One region of the Arthrobacter sp. G119Y2 genome, then DNA from elsewhere that is predicted to be linked to it. Evidence: predicted binding sites of a transcription regulator. Region 1 holds the regulator's gene; each other region holds the start of a gene.
The links. Region 1 encodes HrcA, which represses chaperone genes, less so after heat shock. Its sites were predicted from a motif close to TTNGCACTCGNNNNNNNCGAGTGCNAA; they were not measured.

Region 1 (8,012 bases):
ACCGGAAGTTCGGGCTCTACGTCCACATTCCGTTCTGCTCCGTCCGCTGCGGGTACTGCGACTTCAACACCTACACCGCCACCGAGCTCGGCGGCGGCGCCTCCCAGGCGGCCTACGGTGGCACGGCGGAGCAGGAAGTGCGCTTCGCTGCCCGCGCGCTGAAGGCCTCGGGGCTCCCGGACCGGAAGATGGGCACCGTCTTTTTCGGCGGCGGCACCCCCACCCTGCTGCCCGCGGAGGATCTCGCCGGGATCCTGAAAACCGCCGTGGACATGTGGGGGCTGGAGCCGGGAGCCGAGGTCACCACCGAGGCCAACCCCGATTCGGTTACCCCGGCCTCGCTGCAGCTGCTGGCCGACGCCGGCTTCACCCGCGTCTCCTTCGGCATGCAGTCGGCCGTTCCGCACGTGCTGGCGGTCCTGGACCGCACCCACACGCCGTCGCGCGTTCCCGAAGCCGTGAAATGGGCGCGCGACGCCGGCCTGAAGGTGAGCGTTGACCTCATCTACGGCACGCCGGGGGAGTCCCTGGCGGACTGGGAAGTCTCCGTCCGCGAGGCGCTGAGCTACGAACCGGACCACATCTCGGCGTACGCGCTGATCATCGAGGACGGCACCAAGCTGGCGGCGCGCATGCGGCGCGGCGAAGTGCCGCCGATCGACGACGACGACCACGCGGACAAATACCTCATGGCCGACGAAATGATGACGGCGGCCGGACTGTCCTGGTACGAGGTGAGCAACTGGTCCCGGACCCCCGCCGACCAGTGCCGGCACAACCTGGCCTACTGGCGCAGCGACGACTGGTGGGGCATCGGCCCCGGCGCGCATTCGCATGCCGGCGGCGTGCGCTGGTGGAACGCCAAGCACCCCACCGCCTACGCCCAGCGGCTTGCGGCGGGGGAATCACCGGCGGTGGGACGCGAGACGCTCGACGCCGAAACCCGGTACGTGGAAGATGTCATGCTGCGCACCCGGCTCGCCGAGGGCCTGGAGCTGTCCCGGCTGAAGGACTCCGGCCGGCTCGCCGTCGCCGGGCTCATGGCTGACGGACTGGTGGACCCGAAGGCTGCACTCACCGGCCGTGTGCTGCTCACGACGAAGGGCCGCCTGCTCGCAGACGCCGTCGTGCGCCGCCTGCTCCCGGACTAGACGGATCCGGCGGGAGCTGAAGGCAACCGCTTAACCAGGCAACAGCCAGGGATAATGCAGAACAAAGGACCCCGGGGCGGCAGCAGCGCCGGCCCGGGGTCCTTTGTGTGTCTGCGGAGGGTTACTGGATGCGGCGCAGGTTCAGCCGGTACCGGTAGGGGCGCCCGCGGTTGACCTCGATGCCGGCGACAACCGAGGAAACGGCAATGGCAACCCAGAGCAGGGCGTTCAGGATGGCGAAGACCCAGCCGATTCCGGGAATGAAGGACAGCAGCCAGGCCACCAGGGCAATGATGGTGGGAGGGAGGGTGAAGTTCAGCGCTTCCTTGGATTCCTGCGCGGTGAACGGGCCGCGGTCACGGAAGACCAGGTAAATGATCAGGGACGGAATGAACCCCAGGATGCCGCCGAAGTGGGCCATCGTGGCCCACTGCCGGTCCTCGGAGGCAGTCAGGGGCAGGGCAGTGGCCGGAGCGCCCTGATAGGCGGGACGAGCGCCGGAACCCCGGTCGTCGGACTGGGGGTGGTGGTTCTGACGAATGTTCGACACTGCTGTTTCCTTTGTGACTCTGGACGCCTGGTCGGTTCGGTTTACTGCCCTACATCTCATCTAGGTTACTGGCAACCGGGCTCCGTCCCGGCACGCGGGGCCGTGCGCGGGTCGCTACGGAACGGTCAGGAAGTCGATCACTTCCTCCACCCGGCCCAGCAGGGAGGGCTCGAGATCGGCGTATGAGGTGACTGCGCCCAGCAGTTTCTTCCACCCCACGGCCACGTCCGTGTGGTCCCGGTGCGGCCAGCCCAGGCCTTTGAGGATGCCCGTTTTCCAGTCTTCGTTCCGGGGGACAACCGGCCAGGCGGAGAGGCCGATGGTCTGCGGTTTGATGGCCTGCCACACGTCCACGTACGGGTGCCCCACGATGAGCACGTTTCCGCGCGCACCCGGATGTTTCATGGCCTCGGCGGCAATGCGGGACTCCTTGGAACCGGCCACCAGATGGTCCACCAGTATTCCCAGCCGTCGCCCCGGGCCCGGATTGAAGTCCCGCACGGCAGCGTACAGGTCATCCACCCCGTGCAGGGGTTCGACGACGATGCCCTCCACACGGAGGTCGTCGCCCCACACCTTCTCCACCAGTTCGGCGTCGTGCTTGCCTTCCACCCAGATGCGGCTCGCCCGTGCCGTGCGCGCCCGCACGTTGTCCACCCGAAGGGAACCCGACGCCGTTCGCCGCGACGCAGGTGCCGCGGCCTTGACGGCGGGCACCACTTCCACCGGTTCGCCGTCGAGCAGGAAGCCGAAACCCAGTTCGAAGGACTTGGTTTTCCCCCGGCGGTCCTCCAGCACCATCAGATGCAGTCCGCCGGACTTCTCCACCCGCACCACCGCTCCGACCCAGCCGCTCTGCACGTCTTCGAGCACCAGGCCCGCCTCGGCTCCGACTTTGGGAAGTGTTTTCCGGGCCGGAGCACTGATGTCCTGCGGCCCCCACGAAAAGTTGGACACTGGTGTTTTCCTCGCTTTGGTTGGTCCGCTGCAGCCGGCAAGTGCACGTCCGGCAGCAGTGCGGCACGGGCCACTCAATGCTAGCAACGACCCCGATCCGTATTAGACTTAGCACTTAGGCATGGTGAGTGCTAACCGGGAACGCTCCGGGCACACAGAACATACGGCCATCAGCGAGGGAGGGAAAACCATGAGTGAACCACGCAGACTCGAGGTGCTCCGGGCCATTGTTGAGGACTATGTCCATTCGCGCGAACCCGTTGGCTCCAAGGCCCTCGTGGAGAGGCACCAGCTCGGCGTCTCCAGCGCAACCATCCGCAACGACATGGCGGCCCTTGAAGAAGAGGGGCTGATTGTTGCTCCCCACACTTCAGCCGGCCGCATCCCCACCGACAAGGGCTACCGGCTGTTTGTCGACCGGATTTCGGACGTGAAGCCGCTCTCGGCGGCCGAGCGAAGGGCAATCCAGACCCTGCTGGAGGGCGCCGAAGACCTCGACGACGTGATGGAACGGACCGTCCGCCTGCTGTCGCAGCTGACCAACCAGGTGGCCGTTGTGCAGTATCCGCATCTGGGGAACGCACGCGTGCGGCACATCGAGTTTGTCCTGCTCGCACCTGCCCAGGTGCTGGTCGTCCTGATCTCAACCACCGGCCGGGTGGAGCAGCGCGTCATCACGATGCCGGACCAGGTCGCGGAACAGGACCTCCTGGAGCTGCGGCAGCATTTCCTCGCCGCGCTGGGCGGGACCCCGCTGACGCGTATCACCGGGCAGCTCGCCGAGTGCCTGGCAACGGTTCCGGCGCAGAAGCGGCGCAACGCCGGGGCACTGGCCCGCTGCCTCGAGCAGCTGGCCGGAATTAACCGCGAGGACCGCATGGTGATGGCGGGAACCGCCAACCTGGCCCGGTCCACCGTAGACTTTCCCCTGACGATCGGCCCGATCCTCGAGGCACTTGAGGAACAAGTGGTCATGCTTCGGTTGTTGTCCGAAATGGAGCAGGACGCCCGGGGTGTTTCCGTCCGGATCGGACGCGAAAACCCCCACGGTTCCTTGTCGGAGGCATCAGTGGTGGCCACCGGCTACGGACCGGATTCCTCGGCGAAGGTGGGTGTGCTGGGTCCAACCCGCATGGACTATCCCAACACCATGGCGACTGTCCGTGCCGTGGCCCGCTACCTTTCCCGGATACTGAACAACTAGAAAAACGTTAGACAATACAGCAGCAGTCGCCGGTGGCCGGCCCGCCGGAGGGCGGCCGGCCACCGGCGGAAGTCTTCGAAGCGAAGAGAACACCGCAGAAGCGGAAACTGCAATTACAGGAAGCGATGTGCACGAGTGAGCGATCACTACCAGGTCCTGGGCGTTGGACGCGACGCCACGGGCGAAGAAATCAAGAAGGCGTACCGGAAGCTGGCCCGAAAGCTGCACCCGGACGTCAACTCCGCTCCCGGAGCGCAGGACGAATTCAAGGCTGTGACCCACGCCTACGAGGTGCTGGCGGACCCGCAGAAACGCCGCATCTACGACACCACCGGCAATGAAAACGGCAACGACAACGGCTTCGGCGGCGGTGCCGGGTTCGGCGGCCAGGGCTTTGGCTTCCAGGACATTTTCGACACCTTCTTCGGCGGAGCCGGAGCGGGCGGCGGCCGGGGACCGGCCTCGCGCACCCGCCGCGGCCAGGACGCCCTGATCAACGTGCGGATCGACCTCAAGGATGCCGTTTTCGGCACCAACAAGAAGATCGACGTCGACACCGCCGTCACCTGCCCGACCTGCGACGGCAGCTGCTGCCAGCCCGGCACCTCCCCGCGGACCTGCGACATCTGCCACGGCACCGGCCAGGTGCAGCGCGCCGTCCGGTCCATCCTGGGCCAGGTCATGACCAGCGCTCCCTGCGGCTCCTGCCAGGGCTTCGGCTCGGTCATTCCGGACCCCTGCCACGAGTGCGCCGGCGAGGGCCGCGTCCGCAGCCGCCGCACCCTGAACATCAAGATCCCCGCCGGAGTTGCCACCGGCACGCGGATCCAGCTCAGCGGCCAGGGCGAAGCCGGAACCGCCGGCGGGCCCCAGGGCGATTTGTACGTGGAGATCCGGGTCAATGCAGATCCCACCTTCGTCCGCGAAGGTGATGACCTGCATGCCACTCTGACGGTTCCCATGACCGCAGCCGCCCTGGGCTCCTCGATCAACTTCGAGACGTTCGACGGCGACCGCGAGATCACCGTCAAGGCCGGCACCCAGTCGGGCGAGATCACCACCCTCAAAGGGCTTGGCGTCACTCACCTGCGCGGCTACGGCCGCGGAGACCTGCTGGTTCATCTGCACGTTGAAACCCCGCAGAAGCTGGACGCAGAGCAGGAAGAGCTCCTCCGCAAGCTGGCCCAGCTGCGCGGCGAGGAATACGCAGAGGGACGCCTGGCCGGCAGCGGTTCCGGTGTCTTCGCCAGGCTGCGGGACCGCCTGGGCAACCTCTAGCCATGACCAACCCCATCTTCTTCGGTGATCCCGGGGCCGTGCGCGCCGCGGTGCCCGGATCCGTGCTGGTAATCGAGGGGCCGGAGGCCCACCACGCTGTTGCCGTGAAACGCCTCGCCCCGGGCGAGCCGGTGGACATCGTGGACGGCGCGGGGCTGCGGCTAACTGGAACTGTGTCAGCTGCCTCGCCTGCGCGGCTGGAAGTTAGCGTGGAAGCCGTCACCGAAGAGGACGGAGCGGCCGAAACCCTGATACTGGTCCAGGCCCTGGCGAAGGGCGGCCGCGACGAGCAGGCCGTCGAAGCGGCAACGGAGCTCGGCGTGGACAGGGTCATCCCCTGGCAGTCCGAGCGCAGCATTGTCCGCTGGCGTGCGGACAAGGCCGCCAAGGGGCAGGCGAAATGGCAGGGCATTGTCACCGCCGCCGCCAAGCAGTCCCGGCGTTCAGCCGTGCCTTCGGTGGAAGAGCTCGCGGAGTCGAAGGCGCTGGCGCGCCGGCTTGCCGGGATTGACCTGGTGCTGGTGCTGCATGAGGAGGCCGACGGCGCCCTGGTTCCGGCGGTCACCGAGGCGCGCCGGCGCGCAGGGGACCGGCCGCTGAGCATTGCGGTGGTCGTGGGGCCGGAGGGCGGAATCAGCGCTTCGGAAGTGGAGCTGCTGCGCGGCGGCGGAGCCGTGGCTGTTCGCCTGGGCCCGCACGTGATGCGTTCATCAACCGCGGGGCCTGCTGCCCTTGCCGTCCTGAATTCCGCGCTGGGCCGCTGGTAGGGCCGGGCAGCCGCTGGTAGGACGGGGCCCGGTGCTACTGGGCCGCTGAAGTGACGGTCACGCGCTTGGAATCTTCGTTGGCACGCTCCGTGCCGTGGAAGACGCTCACGCTGTACTCGCCGGCGGGCAGCTCAACGGTAAAGCGGAAGAGCGAGGGTCCGCCGGTGGAGGCCTCGAGTTCGGCGTAGCCCCGAGCCACGGCCTCTCCCGCGGGCCGGCCGTCAACGATGGGCTCCACCCGCCAGGACAGCTGCCCGCCTTCGGGCACGGCCGTACCCTGGACCGTGAGGCTGGGCTGCGTGCTGTCGCCCTCCTGCGGGTCGATGATCCAGATGGGTGCCATGAGTGCCGGGTCCCGCTGCTGAGGGCCCTCCAGGACTTCATGGCCGAAGGCCGTGTATCCCGCCTTGCCGTCCACCAGCAGCACTACTGAGGACTGGTGGCCAACGGTGGTGAGCCCGGCGTTGGAAGCTGCTGCGGTGGCGGTGTAGACCAGCTGCTGGACCGCGCGGTGCGCCATTCCTGCATCCATGGACGTTCCAAAAGCATCCTCGGAGATATCCACGGTGATGACGTTCTTGCCCGAGATTGAGGCGGAAACGCTGCCGGCCTTCTTCCACGGATTGAAGTAGTCGGGGTCCGACGGCGCGCCCGAGGTCATGGCCAGAACTGCTTCCCCGATGGGGTCGCCGTCCTTCTCTGCAGGCTGGAACTCCCGGTAGAGGTGTACGTCAGACCCGTTCAGGCCCAGCCAGTACACCGGGATGCGGCCCGGGGCGGGCTTGCCCTCGGCCGGGGGAGGGGCGCTCAGCGGAGCGGCAACAGTGCTCCCCGCAGCATCTCCGAAGGAGATGGGCATCGTAGTGGTGGGGGTAGCGGCGACCACTCCGCAGCCGCTAAGGAGGAGCGAAGAGACGGCCAGCAGTCCGAGGTATCCACGGCGGCCCGGCTGCGCCAACCGGCGTTTTAATCCCATTCAGTCCTCCTTTCGCAAAACGGTCGCTTCCCAGCTTGGCACATGCCAAACGCCGGATCCGCGGTCTTGACCTTCCTGCGACCGGACTGAGACCCGATTGATACCGGGCAGGGGAAGCGTGTTCCCGGCCGCACTGCCTTCCGGTTCACCGAAGGCGGAAATCAGGGCGGGCGCAGCGGGGCAGCATCAAGTAATATTGGACTGTCTGTCTTAACACCGGCGGGCACGCTGGCCAGGAACACGTGCAGGCCGCATGCTCGTTCACAACATTCTGCAAACAACACACTCTCCAAAAGGGGCGATGAAAGGCCTGCGAAGGCCGAATATATGACTGAATCCTCAGGAATTGGCACCATCGGGCTGGATCAGCAGACCATTGTCTTTGATTCCACTGAACACATGGTCCAGTCACTGGGTGCCAATGACGAGGCACTCAAAATCATCGAGGCCGCTTATCCGGAAGTCAGCCTGCACGTGCGGGGCAATGAGCTTTCGATCTCCGGTCCGGCACCCGCGGTGGAGCGTACCCACCGGCTGGTCACCGAGGTACGGACACTGGCACGCAGCCAGACCAAGGTCACCCCGCAGCTCCTGGAACAGCTCATCACCATGCTCAGGGACCAGAGTGCGTCGCGTCCGGCGGAAGTCCTCACCCAGAACATCCTGTCCACCCGCGGCCGCACCATCCGTCCCAAGACGCTGAACCAGAAGAACTACGTTGATGCGATCGACCGGAACACCATCGTGTTCGGGATCGGGCCGGCCGGCACCGGCAAGACCTACCTCGCCATGGCGAAGGCGGTCCAGGCGCTGCAGCAGAAGGAAGTCAGCAGGATCATCCTGACCCGCCCCGCGGTTGAGGCCGGAGAGCGCCTGGGCTTCCTGCCCGGAACGCTCAGCGACAAGATCGATCCTTACCTGCGCCCGCTTTACGACGCGCTGCACGACATGATGGACCCGGACTCGATTCCGCGGCTGATGGCCGCCGGAACCATCGAAGTGGCTCCGCTGGCGTACATGCGCGGACGTACCCTCAACGACGCCTTCATCATCCTGGACGAAGCGCAGAACACCACCCCCGAGCAGATGAAGATGTTCCTGACCCGGCTGGGGTTCGGCTCCAAGATGG
Region 2 (8,012 bases), on a different contig from region 1:
GGGGTGAGGATGCGGTTGCAGGTCACGGTCTGGAACAGCACCGTGGAGACTCCGACGGCGTAGGCCACCAGGATCATTGACGCCACCTTGATGGCGCGGCGGGGCAGGATGTACTCGATGTTCCCGCGCAGATCGATGGTCATGAAGACGGCCACGAGGGCGGCAGCCGCAATTCCCAGCGTGATGATCCAGAACTTGGGCGGAACCGAACGGATCGGACGCCGGCGGTGCGAGACGAGCGCCGTCGGAAGCGGGCTGGCCGGTGCTTCGAGGCCGGGTTCGGCGGCGTTGAAATGGCTGGAGCCGGAAGGGGCCGGGCCGGAAGGGATGGGGCCGGGCTTAGCCACGGGAGGCACGCTTTCGCAGGAGCAGGTAGAGGAAGAGGACGCTGCCGATGGCGGAGACAATCACGCCCACCGGAATCTCGTACGGATAGCGGATGGTGCGGCCGATGATGTCGCAGGCCAGGACAAAGCCGGCGCCGAACACGGCCACCCAGGGCACAGCCCTGCGGACGTTGTCTCCGATCATCAGGGACACCAGGTTCGGCACGATCAGTCCAAGGAACGGAATGGATCCCACGCTGACCACGACGACGGCGCTGATCAGGGACACGATGACCAGCCCCAGGGTCATCACGCGGTTGTAGTTCAGGCCCAGGTTGGTGGTGAAGTCTGATCCCATGCCGGCCACCGTGAAGCGGTCTGCGGCGAGGTAGCCGATGACGGTGAGGATGCCGACAATCCACAGGAGCTCATAGCGGCCCCGCAGGACACCGGAGAAATCTCCGACCATCCAGCTGTTCAGGGTCTGCAGGAGATCGGTGCGGTACGCAAAGAAGGTGGTGACGGCGGAGATGACGCCGCCGAGCATGATGCCCACCAGGGGGACAATGAGCGTGTTGCGCAGCGGCAGGCGGCGCAGGATCAGCAGGAACAGTGCTGTTCCGGCGGCTGCGAAGACCGTGGCCGTGGACATCTTCATCATCATGGAGGCACCCGGAAGCAGGACGGTGACCACCAGGATGCCCAGCGAGGCGGATTCCACGGTGCCGATGGTGCCCGGTTCCACGAATTTGTTGCGCGCCATCAGCTGCATGATCAGGCCGGCAACGCTGACGGCCATGCCGGCCAGGATGATGCTCAGGGTGCGGGGAAGGCGGCTGACCCAGAAGACCTGCCAGGCCCCGGGATCTCCGGCCAGCAGCAGGGGCAGCGAAACATCGCTGACCCCGATGAACATGCTCGCCACGGCCAGTGCCAGGACCGCTGCTGCGCCCAGGACCAGGCTGACCGCGGTACGCGGAAACCGCCGTCGTCGGGCAGCGACGGCAGCGGCCCGGGGAGACGGCGGTGCATCGGGGGCGGAAGCGGTGCCCGGTACACGGGCGGCGGTGGCGCTCATAGGAGAAATCCGGTCTTGCCTTGGGTTCCGGCGGTGATGCCGGAACCCAAGGCGTCGAGGGGTTGTTAGGAAATGCCGTTCTGGACTTCGGTCACCATGCTGTCCACGTTGCTCAGGCCGTAGCCCACGAGGTACCAGCTGGAAGCGTCCAGGGCGGTGATGCGGTCATTTTTGGCGGCGTTGGTGCCGTTGACCAGCTCGTTGTCCATGACGGCCAGTGCTGCCTCGCCGCTCTCGCCAACCGCGGTGTCGCGGTCGATCACGAACAGGTTGTCGGGGTTTTTGTCCGCGATGTACTCGGCGGTGATGGATTCGCCGTGCTTGCCGTCGGCTTTGATCTCCGCAACCGGGGAGACGCCGAGGACGTCGTGGATGATGCCGAAGCGGGAGCCGGCGCCGTAGGCGGTCATTTCTCCGCCGCTCGTCATGACAATCAGCCCGGTGCCGGCATCCGCGGCAGCGGTCTTGGTCTCTTCGATGCGCTTGTCGATGGCGGCGAGCTTCTCGTCGGCTGCGTCTTCCTTGTCGAAGATGCGGCCCAGGGTGCCGGTCACTTCCTTGAAGGACGCCATGGAATCCGTCTGGTCGACACTGAGGTCGATGGTGGGGGCGATCTTGCTCAGTTCCTCGTAGGAGGCGGCTACGCGGCCGGAGATGATGATCAGGTCGGGGGCGCCCTCGCTGATGGCTTCGAAGTCCGGTTCCTTCATGGAGCCGATCTTGGCGTAGTCGTCGCCGGCGTACTTGGAGAGGCTTTCGGGGAAATTGGCAGCCGGAACGCCGTCGACGTCAATGTCGAGGGCGTCCATGGTGTCGAGGGCGCCAAGGTCGAAGGTGTACACGGTTTCCGGGTTAACCGGGACCTCGGTGCTGCCCTGGGCATGCTCCACCGTGATGTTGGTCTGTTCGGGGGCTGAATCCGCAGTGGCGGCAGTCTCCGCTCCGCAGGCGCTCAGCGCGAGGAGGGATGCCAGGGCGGTGCCGGCGACAAGGCGGGACTTCACGATACTTTTCACTTGGGGAGCTCCAGTTGCTTGGGTCCGGTCCGGCGGGATACTCCTGAAGCGGACGCAGAAAAACCAATAGGTCACAGAAATGTTTGCTAATAGAACGCACCTGAAAACTATCGGTTAGGTAAGGCTAAGGCAAGTTGGAGGACCGGATGACGCGAGATGAAGCTCCGGGCGGAGGCCCCCGGCACGCCAGTATTGGCACTCGCCTTGACCGAGTGCTAACCGTTGCATAAAGTCGGAGCTAGCACTCTCCCAGTGAGGGTGCTAATTCCTGAGGGAAGCGCCAACCGGCACCGCGACGACGGCCAGCGCCCACCGACGGTCCACATCCGTTAGTAACTACGCAAAGGAGAGCCCGAGTGTCGGTCTCGATTAAGCCCCTTGAGGATCGTATTGTTGTCCGCCCCCTCGAAGCCGAGCAGACCACTGCTTCCGGCCTCGTTATCCCGGACACCGCCAAGGAAAAGCCCCAGGAGGGTGAAGTTGTCGCAGTAGGCCCCGGCCGCGTTGATGACAACGGCAACCGCGTTCCCGTTGACGTTTCCGAGGGTGACGTTGTCATCTACTCGAAGTACGGCGGAACCGAAGTCAAGCACGGCGGCCAGGAATACCTGGTGCTGTCCGCCCGCGACGTACTGGCCATCGTCGTTAAGTAGTTGAAAAAGGAAAACCCCGGCCAATCTGGCCGGGGTTTTCTGATGCAGGTGCAGATGTAGCTGTCGGAAAGGACACACACATGGCAAAGCAATTGGAGTTCAACGACTCCGCCCGCCGCTCGCTGGAAGCCGGCGTCGACAAGCTGGCCAACACCGTTAAGGTGACCCTCGGCCCGCGCGGCCGCAACGTAGTGCTCGCCAAGACCTGGGGCGCTCCCACCATCACCAACGACGGCGTCACCATCGCCCGCGAGGTGGAGCTGGATGACCCGTACGAGAACCTTGGCGCACAGCTGGCCAAGGAAGTAGCCACAAAGACCAACGATGTTGCCGGTGACGGCACCACCACCGCAACAGTCCTCGCGCAGGCACTGGTCAAGGAAGGCCTGCGCAACGTTGCTGCCGGCGCAGCTCCGGGCCAGCTCAAGCGCGGCATGGAGATCGCAGTGGAGGCAGTGGCCGCACGGCTGCTGGAAAACGCCAAGGAAGTTGAAGGCAACCAGGTTGCGCACGTCGCTGCCATCTCCGCCCAGAGCATGGAGATCGGCGAACTGCTGGCCAAGGCCTTTGACACCGTCGGCAAGGACGGCGTCATCACCATCGAGGAATCCTCCTCGACGCAGACCGAGCTGGTCATCACCGAAGGCATGCAGTTCGACAAGGGCTACCTGTCCCCGTACTTTGTGACTGATCCGGAGCGCCAAGAAGCCGTCCTCGAAGACGCGCTCATCCTGATCAACTCCGGCAAGATTTCCTCGGTTGCCGAGTTCCTGCCGCTGCTGGAAAAGGCTCTGCAGGCCTCCAAGCCGCTGTTCATCATCGCCGAGGACATTGAGGGCGAAGCCCTGTCCACGCTGGTGGTCAACAAGATCCGCGGCACCCTGAACGTCGTAGCCGTCAAGGCTCCGGGCTTCGGCGACCGCCGCAAGGCCATGATGCAGGACATCGCCACCCTCACGGGTGCGCAGGTTGTCTCGCCTGACCTGGGCCTGAAGCTGGACCAGGTTGGACTGGAGGTGCTGGGTTCCGCCCGCCGCATCACCGTGACGAAGGACAGCACCACCATTGTTGACGGGTCGGGCTCCGAAGCCGACGTCGCGGACCGTGTTGCCCAGATCCGCGCGGAGATTGAGCGCACGGATTCCGACTGGGACCGCGAGAAGCTGCAGGAACGCCTGGCCAAGCTTTCCGGCGGCATTGGCGTCATCAAGGTTGGCGCAGCCACCGAGGTGGAGCTGAAGGAAAAGAAGCACCGCATCGAAGACGCCGTGTCCTCGACGCGTGCAGCCCTGGAAGAGGGCATTGTGGCCGGCGGCGGTTCCGCACTGGTCCACGCTGCCAAGGCCCTGGACACGGACCCGGAGGTTGCCAAGCTCGAAGGCGACGCCGCCACCGCCGTGGGCCTGGTCCGCCGCGCCCTGGCGCAGCCGCTTCGCTGGATCGCCGAGAACGCCGGCGCCGAAGGCATGGTTGTTGTCGCCAAGGTCACCGACCTCGAGGTCAACAACGGCTTCAACGCCGTAACCGGCGAGTACGAAAACCTGATCGAAGCGGGCATCATCGATCCCGTCAAGGTCACGCGCTCAGCACTGCGCAACGCTGCGTCCATCGCCGCGCTGGTCCTCACCACAGAAGCTCTTGTGGTCGAGAAGCCGGCCGACGACGACGAAGATCACGGTCACCAGCACTAGGCACCGTAAAAGCCCCGGTACAGCAGCGGATTTCCGCGGCCGTACCGGGGCTTTTGTCTGTTCCGGCCCGGACGCAGAGCCGGATGACGCCCAAAACGGTCAGGGAACGCGGTGGTCCGGACGGTAAACTTCACCGGTTGTTTCGGATCAGAGGAAGTTTTTTATCGTGAGTCTAGACGCGGCACCGGCCGCACAGGACCGGCGCTACCGGCCCGAAGTGCAGGGCCTGCGCGCGCTGGCCGTGGTGCTCGTGGTGGTTTACCACGTGTGGCTGGGCCGGGTGTCCGGGGGAGTGGACATTTTCCTCCTGATCTCGGCGTTCCTCCTCACCGGCTCTTTTGTCCGCACGGTCGAGTCCGGCCGGCCGCTGGAATTGGGCCGCTACTGGCTGCGCCGGTTCAAGGGACTGCTGCCCGCGGCCGCCGTCGTGCTGGCCGCAGTGCTCGCCGCCTCCGCCTGGCTCCTGCCCAAGAGCGAATGGAACGCGGTCTTCACGCAGGCCTGGTCGTCGCTCTTTTACGTCCAGAACTGGACCCTGGCCAACAGCTCCGTGGACTACTACGCCCGGGACAACAGCTCGGCCAGCGCCCTCCAGCACTTCTGGTCCCTTTCCGTCCAGGGACAGGTTTTCCTCCTGTGGCCGCTGATCTTCGCCGGAGCGGCAGTCGCCGCCCGCCGGCTGGGGCTGCGCTACCGGCACGTCCTGACGGGCGTCTTCGGAGCTGTCTTTGCCTGCTCGCTGGCTTTTTCCATCTGGCAGACGGCCGCCAACCAGGGCTACGCCTACTTCGACACCCGGACCAGGCTCTGGGAATTCGCGCTGGGCTCACTGCTTGCCCTGGTTCTGCCGTACCTGCGCTTCGGCCGGGTGCCGCGCATCGTCATGGGCTGGGCCGGTGTGGCAGCGATGCTCAGCTGCGGCCTGGTGCTGCAGGTCCAGCAGCAGTTCCCCGGGTACATGGCGCTGTGGCCCACCCTGGCTGCAGCCCTGATCATCATCGCCGGCGACACCGGCAGCGCCGCCGGAGCCGACCGCTTCCTGTCCGCCAAACCGCTGGTCGCCATGGGGAACACCTCCTACGCGCTGTACCTCTGGCACTGGCCGGTCCTCGTGTTCTGGCTGGTGGCCGCCGATAAGGAAAACGCCGGGCTGCTGGACGGGGCTGCGGTCATTGCCGCGTCATGTGCCCTGGCGGTGCTGACCACCCGGCTGGTGGAAACACCTTTGGCCGCCTGGGCCCGGCCCCACAACCGGCTCTGGCGCACCGCCGTCGTCGTTGCCGCCAGCCTGGCGCTGGTGGCGGCGCCGCTGACCGGCTGGCAGGCCTCGGTCCGCAGCCAGGAACAGGCAGCCAACCGGCAGTCGGTTGTGGACAACCCCGGTGCCCTGGCGCTGGACCCGGGCTTCGAATTCGCCGGCTCCCGGGAGGCCGCGGTCAAGCCTTCCTCCACGGGGATGGGTGCTGAATGGGCACGCACCGACGGAGCCTGCGAAGAAACGTACATGCCCGCGGATCCGCTGCTGGACGGCTGCCTTCGCGTCGGAACGGGGGAGGGGGCGGCCCGGACCGTCGTCGTGCTGGGGGACTCGCACGCCCAGCAGTGGCTTTCCGCCCTCGGCCCCGTGGCCAGGGCCAACAACTGGCACCTGATCGCACTGCTGAAGCCGGGCTGCCGCTACGGCGCCGAGTCCGAAAGCCGCACCCCCGAGTGCAATGCCTTCAACGCCGCGTCCCGGAACTACGTGCTGGAAACCGCGCCTGACGCCGTCTTCACCGTCGCCTCGGTGACGGCGCCCAGTTCCCAGGACGAGGTCCTCGCCGACGGATACGAAGCGGGCATCGCCGGTTTCGCTGCTGCCGGAACCCATGTGCTGGCCATGCGCGACAATCCCCGTTTCGACTTCGACATGGTGAAGTGCCTGGCTGCCAATGACCTCTCCACGCAGGCGTGCACCCTGCCGCGCAGCCAGCTGCTGGCCCCCGTGTCACCGCTGACGGAACTGGACGGCCTGCCCGGAGTCCATGCCGTCGACATGACGGACCAGCTCTGCACTGCGGATGAGTGCCCCGGGATTATCGGCAACATGTTTGTCTACATGGACTATGACCACTTGGGGCGGACGTACCTGGAGACCACCGCGCCCGAACTTGCCCGGCGGATCCTGCTGTCCCTGGGCTGGGAGGGAACCGCTGTGACCGATACCACGCGCCAGCTTTTGGAATAGGGACGCGGTGGCTTTCGTTTTAGGATGTAAGGAAGCCAACCGGTCCTTTCCCGGTTCTCCTCCATCCCTCCGGTCCCCCGCGAAAGAGGCGTAGTTTTGAGCCAGCAGTCCCCAGAGCATGATCCGTTCGGCTTCATCGGCCTGACCTACGACGACGTCCTGCTGCTGCCCGGCCCGACGGATGTCATCCCGTCCGAGGCAGATACGTCTTCCCGCCTGTCCAAGCGGATCACCGTGCACACCCCGCTGCTTTCCGCGGCCATGGACACGGTCACCGAATCCCGCATGGCCATCGCTATGGCCCGCCAGGGCGGTCTTGGCGTCATTCACCGCAACCTGTCCATCCCTGACCAGGCCGAGCACGTGGACCGCGTCAAGCGCAGCGAATCCGGCATGATCACCAACCCGGTGACTATCTCCCCGGACGCCACCCTCCAGGAACTGGACGACCTCTGCGCCCACTTCCGTGTCTCCGGCCTGCCTGTCGTTGACGCGGACAACAAGCTGCTGGGCATCGTCACCAACCGCGACACGCGCTTCATCCCGCGTGCGGACTACCCCCGCCGGCTGGTCAACGAGGTGATGACCCGCATGCCGCTGATCACCGGCCGCGTGGGCATCAGCGCCGAGGAAACCATGGAGCTCCTGGGCAAGCACCGCATTGAAAAGCTTCCCCTGGTTGACGCTGACGGCCGCCTGCAGGGCCTGATTACGGTCAAGGATTTCGACAAGGCCGAGCAGTACCCGCTGGCCACCAAGGACGATGAGGGCCGGCTGCGCGTCGGTGCGGCCATCGGCTTCTTCGGCGACGGCTACGAGCGCGCCATGACCCTTGTCGAAGCCGGCGTGGACATTCTGGTTGTCGACACCGCCAACGGCCACAGCGCCGGAGTGCTGGACATGATCTCGCGCCTGAAGAAGGACCCCGCCGTCGCGCACGTGGACATCATCGGCGGCCAGGCGGCAACCCGTGAGGGAGCGCAGGCACTGATCGACGCCGGTGCCGACGCCATCAAGGTGG
Region 3 (8,012 bases), on a different contig from region 1:
ACCGGGCAGATACGCGGGCCGCTGAGGTGAAGACGGAGATTCTGATGGTCGGGATCCTGCCGACCCTCCAGCCTGCGGTGCTCGAGGACAAGGAATGGCTGAGCGCGGGCAAGCGCTATGCGGCCTTGAACACGTCGGTTCTCCAGGCCCGCGGTGAAGATGTGCACGTGGACCTGCGGGGTACGGAGCCGTTGTCCTTTTACGCAAAGAACATTGCCCCTGAGGCTGCCTGCACCTCCGTGCAGCTTCATTTGGAGGTCAGCCCGGAAGATTTCGCCCCGGCCTGGAACGCCGCCCAGATCATTGCCGCTCCCCAGGTGGCCCTTGCCGCTAACTCCCCCGTCTTCCTGGAACATATTCTGTGGCACGAAACCCGCATCGAGCTTTTTAAGCAGGCCATCGATACCCGCCCTCCCGAGATGAGGAACCAGGGGGTGCGGCCCCGCGTGTGGTTTGGCGAACGGTGGATCACCTCGATTTTTGACCTGTTTGAGGAAAACGTCCGCTACTTCCCGGCGCTCCTGCCGGAACTGTCACGCAGCAGCGGAGGCTCAACGGCCGCCGGGGCCCCCCTGCTCCCGGAACTGAGGCTGCACAACGGAACGGTCTACCGGTGGAACCGCCCCATATATGACCCCGGCGAGCACACCCCCAATCTGCGCCTGGAAAACCGGATCCTTCCGGCCGGCCCCACCGTTCTTGATGTCGTTTCCAATGCCGCCTTCTTTTACGGCCTGGTCCAGCACCTCCGCACCGCGGACCGGCCGCTGTGGAGCCGGCTGGCCTTCAAGAGTGCGGCTGACAACTTCCTGGCCTGCGCACGGTCGGGGCTGGAGGCAACCGTCTATTGGCCGGGCATTGGCGAAACCCCTGTCGCCGAACTGATCATCCGGCACCTGATTCCGAAGGCGGCTTCCGGGCTCCGGGAGCTGGGCGTCGACGACAACCTGATCGGCCGGTATCTCGATGTCATCAGGGAACGGGCACGCACCGAACAAAACGGAGCATCCTGGCAAATTGCCTACCTGCGCAGGCTTGAGCGCCAAGGCCTGGACCGCAGGCCCGCACTGGCGGAAATGACCCGCCGGTACTGGGAAAACATGCACACCAACGCCCCCGTCCATGAGTGGCCGGTGGACTGAGCCGGACCTGCCGGGAAAGTTTTGCTGCCCGCGGCACGAAAACCGTTCCGGTTCTGGCACTCCCCCATGGAGAGTGCTAATCTAATTTCATTCTTGAGCCGATGAGACTCAAGTTATCGACCCTTCTGAAGTTCCGAATATCGATTCGCCTGCCGTGCAGGTGGGCGTAAGGAGTTGATGACAGATGGCCATGAAGTTTGATCCATTCCGCGAACTCGACCGTATGGCAGGAGCCCTGCTGGATCCGCGGCAGCGGCTGCGGTTGATGCCCATTGACCTCTACCGAGAGGGCGACCACTACATCCTGAATGCCGATCTGCCCGGCATTGACCCGGGTTCCGTCGATGTGGATGTGGACGGCCAGCTGCTGACCATCCGGGCAGAACGCACCATCCAGGCCTCCGACGGCGTTACCTGGCTAACCCGGGAACGCGAATCCGGTTCGTTCCTGCGCCAGCTGAACCTCGGCCAGGGGATTGATATTGAGGGTATTTCCGCCAAGTACGAGAACGGCGTCCTCAGCGTTCTGATTCCGGTCAGCGAAAGGGCGAAGCCCCGCAAGATCGAGGTGTCTTCCTCCTACAAGGATTCGAACACCATCAGCGGCCAGTCCAGCTCGGAATCGGTAAGCTCGTCGGCTTCGAGCAGCTCCGGCTCCATGGAGTCCGGTTCCGGTTCCGGTTCTTCAGGGTCGGGCTCCGGCTCTTCCGGCTCGGGCTCTTCGGGCGACCAGGGCTCCGGCATCTAGGGACCCCGGCGACTCCCGGAGCTAGCGAACGGAGCTAGCGACCGCCGGCACCAACGACGACGGCGGCGCCCCACCCGTGAAGGTGAGGCGCCGCCGTCGTCGTGCGTTGAAGCGTCCGGACTTAGCCCAGGCGGGTCTTCAAGTTGGCATCGAGCTCAGCGAGGAATTCCTCGGTGGTCAGGTATGCCTGGTCCGGGCCGACCAGGGCCGCGAGGTCCTTGGTCATCTTGCCGGACTCGACCGTCTTGATGACAACATCTTCGAGGGTCTCCGCGAAGTTGATGACCTCGGGGGTGTTGTCCAGCTTGCCGCGGTGCATCAGGCCACGGGTCCACGCGAAGATCGAGGCGATCGGGTTCGTGGAGGTGGGCTTGCCCTGCTGGTGCTGGCGGTAGTGGCGCGTGACCGTACCGTGCGCTGCTTCGGCCTCAACGGTCTTGCCGTCGGGGGTCATCAGCACGGAGGTCATCAGGCCCAGCGAGCCGAAGCCCTGTGCCACGGTGTCGGACTGGACGTCGCCGTCGTAGTTCTTGCAGGCCCAGACGTAGCCGCCTTCCCACTTCATCGCGGAGGCAACCATGTCATCAATCAGGCGGTGCTCGTAGGTGAGGCCGGCTGCTTCGAACTGGTCCTTGAACTCGGCGTCGAAGACTTCCTGGAACAGGTCCTTGAACTGGCCGTCATAGGCCTTCAGGATCGTGTTCTTGGTGGAGAGGTACACCGGGTAGTTCCGCTGCAGGCCGTAGGCGAAGGACGCCCGGGCGAAGTCGCGGATGGAGTCGTTGAAGTTGTACATACCCATGGCCACGCCGCCGTCGTCACCGTACGTGACAACCTGGGTCTTGATTTCTTCCCCGCCGTCCTTGGGGGTGTAGGTCAGCGTCAGGGTGCCCGCACCGGGGACCTTGAAGTTGGTGGCCTTGTACTGGTCGCCGTGTGCGTGGCGGCCGATGATGATCGGCTTGTTCCAGCCCGGGACCAGGCGCGGGATGTTGGAAATGATGATCGGTTCGCGGAAGACGACGCCGCCGAGGATGTTGCGGATGGTCCCGTTCGGGGAAACCCACATCTTCTTCAGGCCGAATTCTTCAACACGTGCCTCATCCGGAGTGATGGTGGCGCACTTGACGCCCACGCCGTGTTCCTTGATGGCGTTGGCAGCGTCGATGGTGACCTGGTCATCAGTGGCATCGCGGTTCTGGATGGAGAGGTCGTAGTACTTCAGGTCTACGTCCAGGTACGGGTTGATCAGGCGGTCCTTGATGAACTGCCAGATGATGCGGGTCATCTCGTCGCCGTCGAGTTCTACAACAGAACCCACAACCTTGATTTTGTCAGCCACACGATCTCCTTGTGTGTTGGTGGGCACCGGAGCATGACTTGTGGCATGACGGAGCCCGTCTTTTTGGTCTGTATTTGTGTCCAACTATGCCACAGCCCACTAGAGGCGCCCTAAACTCCGGGACCGCAGATTACTCCGGCGGTCCCGCAGCCAGGCCGCGGACGGGGCCGTGTTCTAGTGGAAGAAGTGCCGGGCGCCGGTGAAGTACATGGTCACGCCCGCAGCGTTTGCGGCTTCGATAACTTCGTTGTCGCGGATGGATCCGCCGGGCTGGACGACGGCGCGGACTCCCGCGTCAATCAGGATCTGCAGTCCGTCTGCGAAGGGGAAAAATGCGTCGGAGGCAGCAACGGAACCGCGGGCTCGTTCGTCGTCCGGGCCGCCGAGGGTGTTGGCCCGTTCTACGGCGAGGCGGCAGGAATCCACCCGGTTGACCTGGCCCATGCCCACTCCCACCGAGGCGCCGTTCTTAGCCAGAAGGATGGCGTTGGACTTGGCAGCGCGGACTGCGGTCCAGGCGAAGGCCAGATCGGACAGCGTTGCGTCATCAGCTGCGGGGCCGGACACGAGCGTCCAGTTCTCGGGGCTGTCTCCCTCTGCCTGCATCTTGTCTGACTTTTGGATCAGCATGCCTCCGGAGACCTGCCGGAACTCGGCTGCATTGCGGCCGTAGCCCTCGGGCAGGGTCAGCAGGCGGATGTTCTTCTTCGCGGAGAGCATCTCCACAGCTTCAGGATCGAAATCGGGGGCAATGACAACCTCGGTGAAGATGTCCCGGACCGTTGCGGCCATTCCGGCGGTGACGGTTCGGTTGGCTGCGATGACGCCGCCGAAAGCGGAGACCGGATCACAGGCGTGGGCTTTCGCATGGGCATCTGCGATGGGGTCGGCTGCATCCGGGGAAGCGACCGCAACACCGCAGGGATTTGCATGCTTCACGACGGCGACGGCCGGCTCATCGAAGTCGAAGGCGGCGCGCAGCGCGGCGTCCGCGTCCACGTAGTTGTTGTAGGACATGGCCTTGCCGTGCAGCTGGTCTGCCTGGGCAACTCCGGGCAGGGCGCTCTTGTCCACGTAGAGGGCAGCGTCCTGGTGCGGGTTTTCGCCGTAGCGCAGGACCTCCGACCGCTCCAGCGCCAGGCCGGTGTAGGCGGGCCAGCTGGTGCCTTCCGCGGTTCCGTCACCGAACTGCTCCGCGGTCCAGGCAGCTACGGCGTTGTCATAGGCTGCCGTGGAGGCGAACGCTTCAGCGGCCAGGCGGCGTCGCTGGCTGAGGTCAAATCCGCCCTCTGCCGCTGCCGTCACGACGTCGGAATACTTCTCCGGGTCCACTACGACGGCGACCGAGGGGTGGTTCTTAGCTGCGGCCCGGACCATTGACGGTCCCCCGATGTCGATCTGCTCGACAACCTCGTCCTGGCTGGCTCCGGACTTTACCGTCTGCACAAACGGGTAGAGGTTCACGACCACCAGGTCGAAGGGCTCAATTTCCATCTCTTCCAGCTGCGTCACGTGGTCTTCGCGGCGCCGGTCGGCAAGGATTCCAGCGTGAATGCGGGGGTGCAGCGTCTTGACCCGGCCGTCGAGGCATTCCGCGAATCCGGTGACGTCGGCAACCTCGGTGACCTCAACGCCGGCCGCAGCGATCTGCTTGGCGGTGGAGCCGGTGGATACGATGCTCACTCCGGCTGCGGCCAGGCCCTGCGCAAGTTCCGTCAGTCCCGTCTTGTCGTAGACCGAGATCAGGGCCCGGCGGATAGGAACACGGTTCAGCGGCTGTGAGCTCACGCAAATCTCCAAAATCAGGGGGTGTCGGTGGCTACAGTTTAGGTCACACACCCGTAGCGGGCAGAGTGTGAAGCGCTGACCGGGACCAGCTGCCGTAATACCGTTTTCCCGGCTGGAAGTTACTGGCTCTGGACCGGCAGCTTCGGTGCAGTGGAGCGGTAGGTGTGTCCGGTGGGTGTCCTGGTGAGAACCGTGTGCCGTTCCGGCGGCGGTGTCCAGGCAGCGGCAACTTCAACGCGTGCTTCCCAGCCTGGTGCTTCCTTGGCCTGGTTGCAGGCCTGGCACAGGCCCTGGATGTTCTCCGCGCTGGTGGGCCCGCCTTCGCGGACGGGCTGAACGTGGTCGTAGTGTCGGATGGGTGCTCCGCACCACGGGGTCCGGCAAACCTGGTCCCGTGCGGCGATCAGCCGGGCCAGGCCGCGGGGTACCAGCCGGGCCCGGGAATCCATCGCGGTGAGCTGTCCGGTGTCCGGTGTGACGTAGAGGCGGCGGAGCCAGACTTCGGTGCGCGGATCCGGGCGGGCCGGAGGCATACCCCAACAGGCGCCGGTACTGCCGGTGCTGCCGGTACTGTCAGGTGATCTATCCGGATGATCCGGCTCTGCTTCCGCTGGGTCGGGTCCGCGGATCAAGTCCCTGGCCCACTGCGCCGGAACGATCCCGTAACCGGCCAGAATCGCCGGCTCCGCCCCGTCCGGAACAAAGGAGCCTGCGGCTTCCACTGACTCTCGGTCCCGGCGTTGCCCCTGTTCCTGCTCGCGTTCCTGTTCCTGCTCGCGTTCCTGTTGCTGCGCCTTTTCCTGGTGCCGTTCCTGTTTCCGCTGGGCCTTGTCCTTCTGCGGCAGGATTCCGTCTTCCGGCGGCAGGATTCCGTGCAGCAGAGCCTGATCCGTCATGATCAGCTGCACTTCAACCCGGACATCCTCCGCCCGAGCCTGCCCGGTGGTGCGTTCCACGAACGTATCGGCCATGATCTGACCCTTCGACCGGGGGTCCCCGGTTGCGCGGAGCCTGTCCGCTTCCCGCGTCAAAGCCGCATACGCGCCCACTCCCTGGGATACCGGCAGCAGGGCCGTCACCCAGGTCATGGTGTCCGGTGCAGGCCGGCAGGACACAAACCGCTCCGTCACCGCATGCGCGGCACGTTTCACCACCGCATGCGGATCCAGACCGTAGGACAGGGACTTGATCCTCGCGATCAGCTGCCGGTCCCCGAGCTGCTCAAACTCACCCGGATCCCCGGCCACCAGCTCATCTACCTTTTGCCGGTCGGCCAGGGACAGGCAGGCGGTTTCCCGGACCAGGATCGTGGCCCGCCACTCACTGATCACCCCGAGGGTCAGGGCGTGCAGGGTATGGGGCATTTCCGTGGTCAGGATCCGGGCCAGGCCCAGCAGCTTCGCCCCGTTGTGCGGGGATTCCCTCCGGGCCAGGGCGATCTGCGCGGCAACACCCTTCCCCAGCTGATCAGCCTTCAGCCCGGCAGCGGCCTGGGCGGTGCGGATGGAAGCATCAAAGGCAGCCGCGGCACGGGCCTGCGCAGCCGTGATGACATTCTTGAGGTCCTCCAGAGCACGGATCTCATCGATCAGCCGCACCCGCTCCGCCGCCTCCAGCGCCGCATGGTTCCCTGCCGGGTCTGAAGCTTCCAGCAGCCCGGGCGCTGCCTCCCGGTCCCTGCCCCCATCCAAGGTCCTGCCACTATCCTTCGAACCCGATCCGCCCCTACTCTTGGACCCAGGCAGAGACCCGTGCACAGCAGTAGGACGAGGCAGCCTGCTGCCGTCCGCGGAACTTGTCGAGTAGTACATAGCTTCTATTTTAGTGATTCAGACCACTGTTTTCGGGCAATCGACCTACTGGTCATTTACTCGAAGATCCTGGGCACTGGCCCAGGTACAGAGCCGCTGACACGAAGAGTCAGGCACAGGATCTCGAAACGTGGACCGCCGGCTTGTGCCTCCCGGATCCGCCGGGACCACCGGCTTGCGCCTCCCTGTCCCTCATCTGCGCGTGAGGGCCGGCGTCCACCACGGCCGTCGTCCGCCGTCGGGCAACGTCCTCGTCTCTTTGACCGAACGTCAGCTGCTCCACGACACCGACAGTTGCCGGCACAACGCCGTGCTTTCCCGGATCGTCCGTTCGCCGTTATACAGTTTCCTCGGACCGGCCGCCGAGGGCCGTACCCGCATCCACCACCCCGCGGAAGGCCACTCTCCCGATGACAACCACTGACACCCTGCCTACCGGCGACCAGGTGGTCCAGGACCTGCCCTGGAAGTGGAAGGTTCAGGGACGCATCTTCATCATTGGCGGTCTGGGATTCATGTTCGATGCCTGGGATGTCACCCTGAACGGCGTCCTGATTCCGCTCCTATCCAAGCACTGGGCGCTGGAGCCCGCACAGGCCGCATGGATTGGTACAGCAAACCTGCTGGGCATGGCCATTGGAGCGTTCGTCTGGGGCTCGATCGCCGATGCCATCGGCCGCAAAAAGGCCTTCAGCGCCACACTGCTGATCTTTTCCATTTTTACGGTTCTGGGGGCCTTCTCCCCCGACATCGTCTGGTTCTGCATCTTCCGCTTCATGGCCGGCTTCGGCTTGGGCGGATGTGTGCCGGTCGACTACGCACTGGTGGGTGAATTCACGCCACGGAAACAGCGGGGCAGGGTACTCACCGCCATGGACGGCTGGTGGCCGGTCGGCGCTGCGTTGTGCGGAGCGACGTCGGCACTGATCATGGCGACGTTCGCCGACTGGCGGTACACCATGCTGATCATGGTGCTGCCGGCGCTGCTGGTGTTCTGGGTCCGCCGGTCAGTCCCAGAATCACCGCTGTTCCTGGTCCGCAAGGGACGCACGGCGGAGGCGGAAACAGTCATCAACGACCTGATTAAACGCACCGGTTCCGATGTCACCCAGTGGCGGTTACCGGCTCCGGAGGCGGCGGCCAGATTCTCCATGGGAGCCGTCGCTGCCCAGCTGACAGAT

Region 2: a site for HrcA is predicted at 2,613-2,639, ahead of groES (co-chaperone GroES). Genes of this name have one in related genera too.
Region 3: a site for HrcA is predicted at 1,196-1,222, ahead of WKB88_RS08645 (Hsp20/alpha crystallin family protein). Genes of this name have one in related genera too.

The regions. Positions count from the first base shown of each region.
Region 1 covers NZ_JBBPFS010000005.1:323,830-331,841, forward strand. The annotation lists gene hemW (radical SAM family heme chaperone HemW) at 1-1,151, shown strand, start outside; gene WKB88_RS13255 (DUF4870 domain-containing protein) at 1,273-1,692, opposite strand; gene WKB88_RS13260 (DUF3097 domain-containing protein) at 1,816-2,658, opposite strand; gene hrcA (heat-inducible transcriptional repressor HrcA) at 2,849-3,862, shown strand; gene dnaJ (molecular chaperone DnaJ) at 3,998-5,140, shown strand; gene WKB88_RS13275 (16S rRNA (uracil(1498)-N(3))-methyltransferase) at 5,143-5,907, shown strand; gene WKB88_RS13280 (GerMN domain-containing protein) at 5,942-6,883, opposite strand; gene WKB88_RS13285 (PhoH family protein) at 7,211-8,012, shown strand, end outside.
Region 2 covers NZ_JBBPFS010000002.1:249,119-257,130, forward strand. The annotation lists gene WKB88_RS04895 (iron chelate uptake ABC transporter family permease subunit) at 1-347, opposite strand, end outside; gene WKB88_RS04900 (ABC transporter permease) at 340-1,404, opposite strand; gene WKB88_RS04905 (siderophore ABC transporter substrate-binding protein) at 1,470-2,420, opposite strand; gene groES (co-chaperone GroES) at 2,777-3,073, shown strand; gene groL (chaperonin GroEL) at 3,154-4,764, shown strand; gene WKB88_RS04920 (acyltransferase family protein) at 4,931-6,991, shown strand; gene guaB (IMP dehydrogenase) at 7,088-8,012, shown strand, end outside.
Region 3 covers NZ_JBBPFS010000003.1:433,978-441,989, forward strand. The annotation lists gene WKB88_RS08640 (glutamate--cysteine ligase) at 1-1,142, shown strand, start outside; gene WKB88_RS08645 (Hsp20/alpha crystallin family protein) at 1,327-1,890, shown strand; gene WKB88_RS08650 (NADP-dependent isocitrate dehydrogenase) at 2,012-3,232, opposite strand; gene purH (bifunctional phosphoribosylaminoimidazolecarboxamide formyltransferase/IMP cyclohydrolase) at 3,407-5,020, opposite strand; gene WKB88_RS08660 (HNH endonuclease) at 5,140-6,711, opposite strand; gene WKB88_RS08665 (MFS transporter) at 7,242-8,012, shown strand, end outside.